Telluria mixta: one gene and its partner. The protein of the gene in region 1 interacts with the protein of each later gene in a pairwise test. Links are inferred from orthologs where the notes say so. Each region holds a gene or a part of one and is shown in the gene's direction. Other genes may lie near its edges.

What was found. Proteins that work in one complex are often made in the same cells at the same time.
Region 2: the proteins of P0M04_RS18295 (region 1) and P0M04_RS27265 interact in binary tests that used the Escherichia coli proteins (3 or more experiments, as listed by UniProt). The link is inferred for Telluria mixta from one-to-one orthologs.

What each region holds. Positions count from the first base shown.
Region 1 is NZ_CP119520.1:4,100,818-4,104,873, reverse strand. What follows is about bases 466-3,421. They hold P0M04_RS18295 (Gfo/Idh/MocA family protein), read left to right. Parts: upstream 466-1,365; coding sequence 1,366-2,478; downstream 2,479-3,421. Other genes in these bases: P0M04_RS18290 (SMP-30/gluconolactonase/LRE family protein), read right to left, coding at 2,485-3,420; P0M04_RS18300 (S53 family peptidase), read right to left, coding at 466-1,198. In the rest of the region: more of P0M04_RS18300, read right to left, coding at 1-465. UniProt on the Escherichia coli protein: Hydratase involved in the degradation of sialic acids. Catalyzes the reversible conversion of the dehydrated form of N-acetylneuraminate (Neu5Ac), 2,7-anhydro-N-acetylneuraminate (2,7-AN), to Neu5Ac.
Region 2 is NZ_CP119520.1:6,183,081-6,186,509, forward strand. Bases 1-2,879 are described here. They hold P0M04_RS27265 (methionine ABC transporter ATP-binding protein), read left to right. Parts: upstream 1-992; coding sequence 993-1,766; downstream 1,767-2,879. Other genes in these bases: P0M04_RS27260 (acyl-CoA dehydrogenase family protein), read left to right, coding at 1-981; P0M04_RS27270 (methionine ABC transporter permease), read left to right, coding at 1,759-2,421; P0M04_RS27275 (MetQ/NlpA family ABC transporter substrate-binding protein), read left to right, coding at 2,446-2,879. Outside these bases: more of P0M04_RS27275, read left to right, coding at 2,880-3,240; P0M04_RS27280 (AI-2E family transporter), read left to right, coding at 3,360-3,429. UniProt on the Escherichia coli protein: Part of the ABC transporter complex MetNIQ involved in methionine import. Responsible for energy coupling to the transport system. It has also been shown to be involved in formyl-L-methionine transport.

The sequences.
Region 1 (4,056 bases):
TGGACGGATCGTCATTCCACACCGTCTCGCTGGTGATCGTATTGCCGCTGACGGCGATACGCGTGCCGCCACAGCCCAGCACGTACGGGCTGGACGCGGGGAAGTCCGCATGCGCGAGGCCGTCCGGCGTACCGTTCTGCGGGTTCTGGTCGTGCGCGCCGGCGTCGCCAGCCGCGCAGCACACCGTCACGCCCAGCGCGGCCGCGGCCTCGAACGCCTGGTCCATCGCGGCCAGGCCCTGGTCGGTCCATTCCGATTCCGGCGCGCCCCAGCTGATCGAGATCACGGACGGCTTGCGCACGTCGTCGTGGACGGCCGCCGCGATCGCATCGACGAAGCCCTGCTCGCTGTTCGGCGCGAAATACACGGCGATCTGCGCCTTCGGCGCGACGGCGCCCGCGACCTCGATGTCCAGCGCGACCTCGGCGTCCGCGCTCCACGGCAGCGACGGGCTGTTCTTGCCGCCGTCGACGGAGACGGCCGTCACGTGCGGCGCGGGCAGGCCCAGGCTCTTGAAATAGGCCTTCAGGTCGGCGCTGCGGTAGCCGCCGCCCAGCTCGATGATGGCGATGCACTGGCCGCTGCCGTCCAGGCCTGTCGGGAAATCGTACAGCTTCGCCAGGTCGACGCCCGTGAAACCGCCCGCGGCCTGCGCCTCGGCCTGCGCATCGGCGGGCGCGGCGCCCATCGGCATCGAGGCATTCAGGGCAGCCTGCGCGGATTCTTTGGAGAACCTGAAATGCGGCTTCGCGATAGGCACGTCGTCGATACCGAACACGCCTTCGACGATGCCGTCCAGCTCGGGCGGCAGCTGCACGGGCGCCGTGCGGCGGCGCGAGATCCCGGCCGCGTGTTCGACCCGTTCCACCGCCGTGCCGAACGCGGCCGTCACCTGGCCGGCCGTGCCGGACAGGACGATGCTGCGCGCGGCGGGCCGGCGCTCGACGACGGCGAGCCCGGCCCGCTGCGCGAACGCGGCGACGGCGTCGAGGTCGGCATCGCTGGCGCCGTGCTGCGCGGCGAATTCGGCGCGCGTGAGGTAGCGCCGCCGCCCCGGTTTCGCGTCGAGCGGATGGGGCGCAAGCGGCGCGCGGCGGCGCACGAAGACGGTGACGTCGATGCGTTCGTCGTCCGGTGCCGGTCCGAGCGACCGCAAGTCGGCGATGGGTACGGGCACGCTGCCCTGGAGTTTGACCATGATTCACCTCGTTGAAAGACGGCCCGGCCGTTCCGGGCACCATCTGCCAGTGTGCGCGCCGGGGGGCGCCGCTTATTGATTGGCGCTAATTTGTGGGCGAGCCCGTCCATTCGTATTAAAATGAGATCGCGACTGTGAGCGCTAACATCCATAACAAAGGAGACGTGATGATCGACAGGAATCGGCGAGGTCTGGTCCTTGCCGCCGGCGGCGCGCTGGCGGCGGGTGCGATGGGAGACATGGCATGGGCGGCCCCGCCCGATCGCAAGCTCGGCTATGCGATCGTCGGGCTCGGCTCCTATGGCCTGGGCATCATCATCCCGCAATTCAAGAACTGCAAGAACAGCCGCCTCGTCGCGCTGGTCAGCGGCGACGCGGCCAAGGCCAAGCGCGTGGCGCAGGAATACGGCGTCCCGGAAAAGAATCTCTATAACTACCAGAATTACGACGAGATCCGCAACAACCCGGACATCGACATCGTCTATATCTGCCTGCCCGTTTCGATGCATGCCGAGTACACGATCCGCGCGGCCAAGGCCGGCAAGCACGTGCTGTGCGAAAAGCCGATGGCCGTGTCATCGGCCGAATGCGAGTCGATGATCGCGGCGTGCCGCCAGGCCGGCAAGAAGCTGATGATCGGCTACCGCTGCCACTTCGAACCGTACAACCTGGAAGCGCGCCGCATCGCCCGCGCGGGCGAGATCGGCAAGCTGCGCTACTTCCGCTCCGAGCACGGCTTCAACTTCCGCGACCCGAACGCCTGGCGCCTCAAAAAGGCGCTGGCCGGCGGCGGTTCGATGATGGACATCGGCATCTACGCCCTCAACGCGGCACGCTACATGACGGGCGAGGAACCGACCGCCGTCTATGCCCAGGAAACGACGGACCGCAAGGACCCGCGCTTCCGCGAGGTGGAAGACCAGATCGGCTTCCAGCTGGAATTTCCCTCAGGCGTGATCGGCTCGTGCCAGTCGATGTACAGCGCCAACCAGAACCACATCCTGCTGGTGGGAGATAAAGGCCGCATCGACATGGAACCGGCGACCGGGTACCACGGCAACCGGATGTGGGTCGGGGGAAATGGCCGCGACAAGGAAGTCACGCCGCCACCGGGTCCCGGCGCCACGCAATGGGCCGGCCAGCTGGACCACATGGCGCAATGCGTGCTGCAGGACCGCGAGCCGATCGTCGCAGGCGAGGAAGGCCTGCGCGACCTGCGCATCATCGAGGCGATCTACCAGTCGGCGCGCGAGCAGAGGCGCGTCGTGCTGAAGACGTAAGGCCGGTCAGTACGGCGATCCGGTGACGTCCAGCCGGATCCGCCACACGGCGCCGGCGCCCGTCAGGAACAGCGTGTTGCCGTCGGCGCCGCCGAATGCGGCATTCGTGACGTTGGCGTCCGTACGGATCGTCGCCAGCTCTTTCCCCTGCGGCGAGAACACACGCACCCGCTTGGCCGGGTGCTCGGTCACGTAGATATTGCCGTGGCAATCGACGGCCATGCCGTCCGGGATGTCGAGCCCTTTTGCGATGTCGCGTCCCTGCCCCGGCACGCCGTTCACGATCGGGTAGGCGCGCAGGAAGCCGTCGCCCGCGTTCACGTACAGCACGTCGCCGGCCGGCGACAGCGAGACGCCGTTCGGGTTCGGCCGGCTGCCGTCCACGAGCGTCACCTTGCCGTCCGTGCCCACGCGGTACACGCCCGTGACCGGCTGCCCGCCGGGCGCCGCGGCCTTCTGGAAATCCGGGTCCGTGAAATAGATCGTGCCGTCCTTCGCGATGGCGATGTCGTTCGGCGAGTTGAACACCTGGCCGTTATATGCAGCGGCCAGCGTCGTGCGCTTGCCGTCGGCGATGGCATAGCGGGACAGGGCCTTGTACTTGTGCGTGGCCGCGACGAGGTCGCCGTGCGCGTCGACGGCGAGGCCGTTGCTGCCGCTGTCCTCCACGACCGTCGTCACGCTGCCATCCGCCGCCAGCTTGCGGATGCGCGACGGGAAGCCGGGCGCGAAGCTGAAATCGGAAAAGTACAGCGCATCCTTGATCCACACCGGGCCTTCGTACAGGCCCGGCTCCGAACGCGACGGCTTGACGCTCGCGATGCGCTCCGCGCGCAGTTCGCCGGTCGGCGCCGGGCCGCAGGCGGAAGCGGCAAAAGCAGCGGCCGCGTACGACAGGCTCAGCAGGAAGCCAGGGAGGGCGAGGACGGTGCGCGCGTGCATGGAAAGCCTTTCGTTCGATGGTCGGAGAAATTGATTGTATCGCGTCAATCGTTCTCCGTGTCCAACGCAACCTTGCGATCCTCCTTGTAGCGGCACAGGTCGATCTGCGGCGAGGCGTCCGCCCGGCACCAGCCCATGCCGCGGCGCCGCCCTTCGCCATCGATGCCGCCGACGAACGCGAGCTTGTCGGCCACCGGCCATTGGTACGCCCCATGGCGCCATGTCCCGCGGATGGGGCGGCGTGGGCCGGGACGAACACGCCGTCGCCGTGCGCCTCGCCCTTTACGAACGCGGCCTCGAGCCGTCCGTCCTTCGTCACGAGGACGCCGGAACCGGACGGCACGGCGTCCTCGACGCCGCCTTCATACGACACCATCTTGCCGCCGGCCGGGAAGCGGATGCTGCCCGAGCCGCGCGCCATGCCCGCCGCGAATTGTCCCTCGTACGCGACGCCCCGCTCGCTCACCAGCTTGCCGTGACCCGACGGCAGGCCCTGCACGAAGTCGCCTTCGTAATAACTTCCGTCCGCACGCAGCCACTTGCCCTTTCCGGCGGGTTTGCCGCCGGCCACCGGGCCTTCGTACACGGCACCGGTCGTGTAGCGCAGGCCATTGACGTCCGGCGTCGCGGTCGACG
Region 2 (3,429 bases), 2.1 Mb from region 1 along the record:
GTCGTGCGCATCGTCGCGCGTGCCGACAGCGCCCTCGCCCACCTGCTCGGCTTCCACCACCTGCAGATCGCCGGCATCCGCCTGGCCGGCAACGCGCGCCAGCAGCGCCGGCTGCTATTCGAGACCATCGAGCACGACGTGTTCTGGGGCGATGCCCTGAACCCGCTCGACAAGCGCCTCGTCGCCAGGCCGACGGCCGGCGGCTACGTGCTGGACGGCGCCAAGGGTTTTGCATCGGGATCGGTCGGGTCGGACTGGCTCACCGTGTGCGCCTGGGACCCGCTCGCGCACGGCTCGCTCGTCGCCGTGCTGCCCACGCAGCGGGACGGCGTCGCCGTGCACGCCGACTGGAATGCGTTCGGCCTGCGCCAGGCCGACAGCGGCACCGTGACGTTCACGAACGTGCTGCTGACGGAAGACGACGTGCTGCAGCCGGCCGCCCGCGCGGCCACGCCGCAGGCGACCTTGCGCGCCCAGGTCGCGCAACTGATCCTCACGAACGTGTACGTCGGCCTGGCCGAAGGCGCGCTAGGGGCGGCGCGCGGCTACCTGCGCCGCGAGGCGCAGCCGTGGTTCGCGTCCAGCCTCGACGTCGCCGCCGCCACCGACGATCCGTACGTACAGCACCGCTTCGGCCAGTTCCAGGTGCTCGTGCGGCCCGCGCAGGTGCTGGCGGACGGCGCCGCCGCGGAACTGGACGACGCCTTCGCACGCGGCGCCCACCTGACGGGTCGTGAACGGGGCGAGGTCGCGCTCGCGGTCGCGGAAGCGAAGGTCGTCGCGCACAAGGCCGCCATCGAGATCGGCAGCCAGCTGTTCGAACTGACGGGCGCCCCTTCCACGTCCGTGCACCACGGCTTCGACCGCTACTGGCGCGACGCCCGCGTGCACACGCTGCACGACCCGGTCGACTACAAGCTGCGCGACATCGGCCGCCATGCCCTCGACGGCACGCTGCCGGAACCGACCGCGTACGCGTGACGGAGCGCGCCATGAGCCTGATCCGCATCGACCGCGTGACCAAATCGTTCGGTCCCGAGCCCGTGCTGCGCGACGTGTCGCTGCACGTGGAGCGCGGCGACATCTTCGGCATCGTCGGCCAGAGCGGCGCCGGCAAGTCGACCCTGCTGCGCACCATCAACCTGCTGGAGACGCCGGACAGCGGGTCCGTCACCGTCGCCGGCCGCGATCTCACGCGCCTGTCGAAACGCGATCTGCGCGCCGCGCGCCAGAACATCGGCATGATCTTCCAGCACTACAACCTGCTGCAGAACCTGACCGTGTTCGACAACGTCGCCTTCGGGCTGCGCCTGCACGGCATGCTGAATCCGCCCCGGCTGCGCCGGCGCGTGCTGGAATGCCTGGAACTGGTCGGCCTCTCGGCGCGGGCCGACGACTATCCGGCGCGCCTGTCCGGCGGCCAGAAGCAGCGGGTCGCGATCGCGCGGGCGCTCGCGAGCCAGCCCGAGGTCCTGCTGTGCGACGAGCCCACGTCCGCCCTCGACGCCGGGACGACGCGCGCCCTGCTCGACACCTTGCGCGCCGTGAACGCGGACCTGGGCGTCACGATCGTCATCGTCAGCCACGAACTGCCGGCGCTCGGCGCCCTCTGCAACCGCGTGACCGTGCTGGAAAACGGCGTCGTCGCCGAGACGTTCGCCCCCGCCGACACGACCGCCCCGCGCATCACGGCCCTCGGCCGCGAGCTCGCGTTCTACGGCACCGAAGCCGGCGCCCTGTTCCACCCCGGAGTCCTCCATGCTTGAACCGCTCATCGACCTGCTCCCGGACCTGGCCGCCGCGCTGGGCCAGACGCTCACCATGCTCGGCATCGGCGTGTCTGCGGCCGTGCTGTTCGGCGGCCCGCTCGGCATCCTGCTGTTCCTCGTCGGCGACGGCCAGTCGCTGCAGAACCGCCCGCTGGCGCTGCTGCTCGGGTGGACCGTGAACACGATCCGCTCGTTCCCGTTCATCATCCTGCTCGTCGCCCTCGTGCCGCTCACCCGGCTGGTCGTGGGCAGCTCGATCGGGCCGCTGGCCGCGTCGGTGCCGCTGTCGATCGCCGCCGTCCCGTACTTCGCGCGCCTCGTCGAACAGACGCTGCGCGACGTGCCGCGCGGGGTGATCGAGGCGGCGCAGGCGATGGGCGCGTCGGAACTGCAGATCGTCACGCGCGTGCTCCTCGTGGAAGCCCGGTCCGGCCTCGTGCTGGCGCTGACCGTCCTCGCCATCAGTTTCCTGTCCTATTCGGCGGTGGCCGGCGTCGTGGGCGGCGGGGGCATCGGGGACCTCGCCATCCGCTACGGCTACTACCGCTTCGAGACGGACATCATGGTGTTCACCGTCGCGGTCCTCGTCGCGCTCGTGCAGGTCATCCAGCTCACGGGCACCCGCGTCGCGCGGCGGCTGGACAAGCGCTGATTCATCGAACCGCAAGGACAACGCATGCACTTCAAACGTCGCACCCTGCTGGTGCTCGCCGCCGCCCTGGCCGTCGCCGCCGGCGCCCACGCGAAGGACCCGAAGGAGCTCGTGATCGGCACGAGCGCCGGCCCGTACGCGGACCAGGTCCGGCTCGGCATCAAGCCGCTGCTGGAACGCCAGGGCTACAAAGTCAGGATCGTCGAGTTCAGCGACTACGTCCAGCCGAACTTCGCGCTGGCCGAAGGATCGCTGGACGCCAACGTGTTCCAGCACATCGTCTACCTCAACCGCTTCGCGGCCGAGCACAAACTGGCGCTGTCCGAACTGGTCACGGTGCCGACGGCGCCCATCGCCATCTACAGCCGCCGCCACAAGTCGCTCGACGAGGCGAAAGCCGGGACGACCGTCGCGCTGCCGAACGACCCGACCAACGAGGCGCGCGCCCTCGTCATGCTGGAGCAGATGGGCTGGATCCGGCTGCGCCCGCATACCGATCCCGTGAAAGCGTCGGAGAAAGACATCGCCGCCAATCCAAAGGGCGTGAAACTGCTGCCGCTGGAAGCCGCGCAACTGCCGCGTGCCCTGCAGGACGCCGACTATGCGTTCATCAACGGGAACTATGCGCTCGCATCGGGCCTGACACTCACGGACGCGCTGCGCCGGGAGACTATCTCGCGCAACTACGTGAACCTGGTCGCCGTGCGCACGGCCGACCGGGACAAGCCGTTCGCGCGCGACATCGCGAATGCCTACCGCTCGCGCGACTTCCTCGCGTGGTCGGCCAAGCACCAGCCGGGCTACGCGAGGACGGATTGACCCCGCAATTCACGATAAATGGAAAATTCTTCATAGAAATTTGATTGCCGGCCACGTTTTTTGCTACATTGGCGGTTTTACCTTTACGGGATGGCCGCCATCCCCGCAGCCGGCCGCGAATGCGCGAATCCACTCTGTTCAAGCACCTGACCTCCAGTTCGATCGTCACCGCCTGCTGCGTTCTCGGTC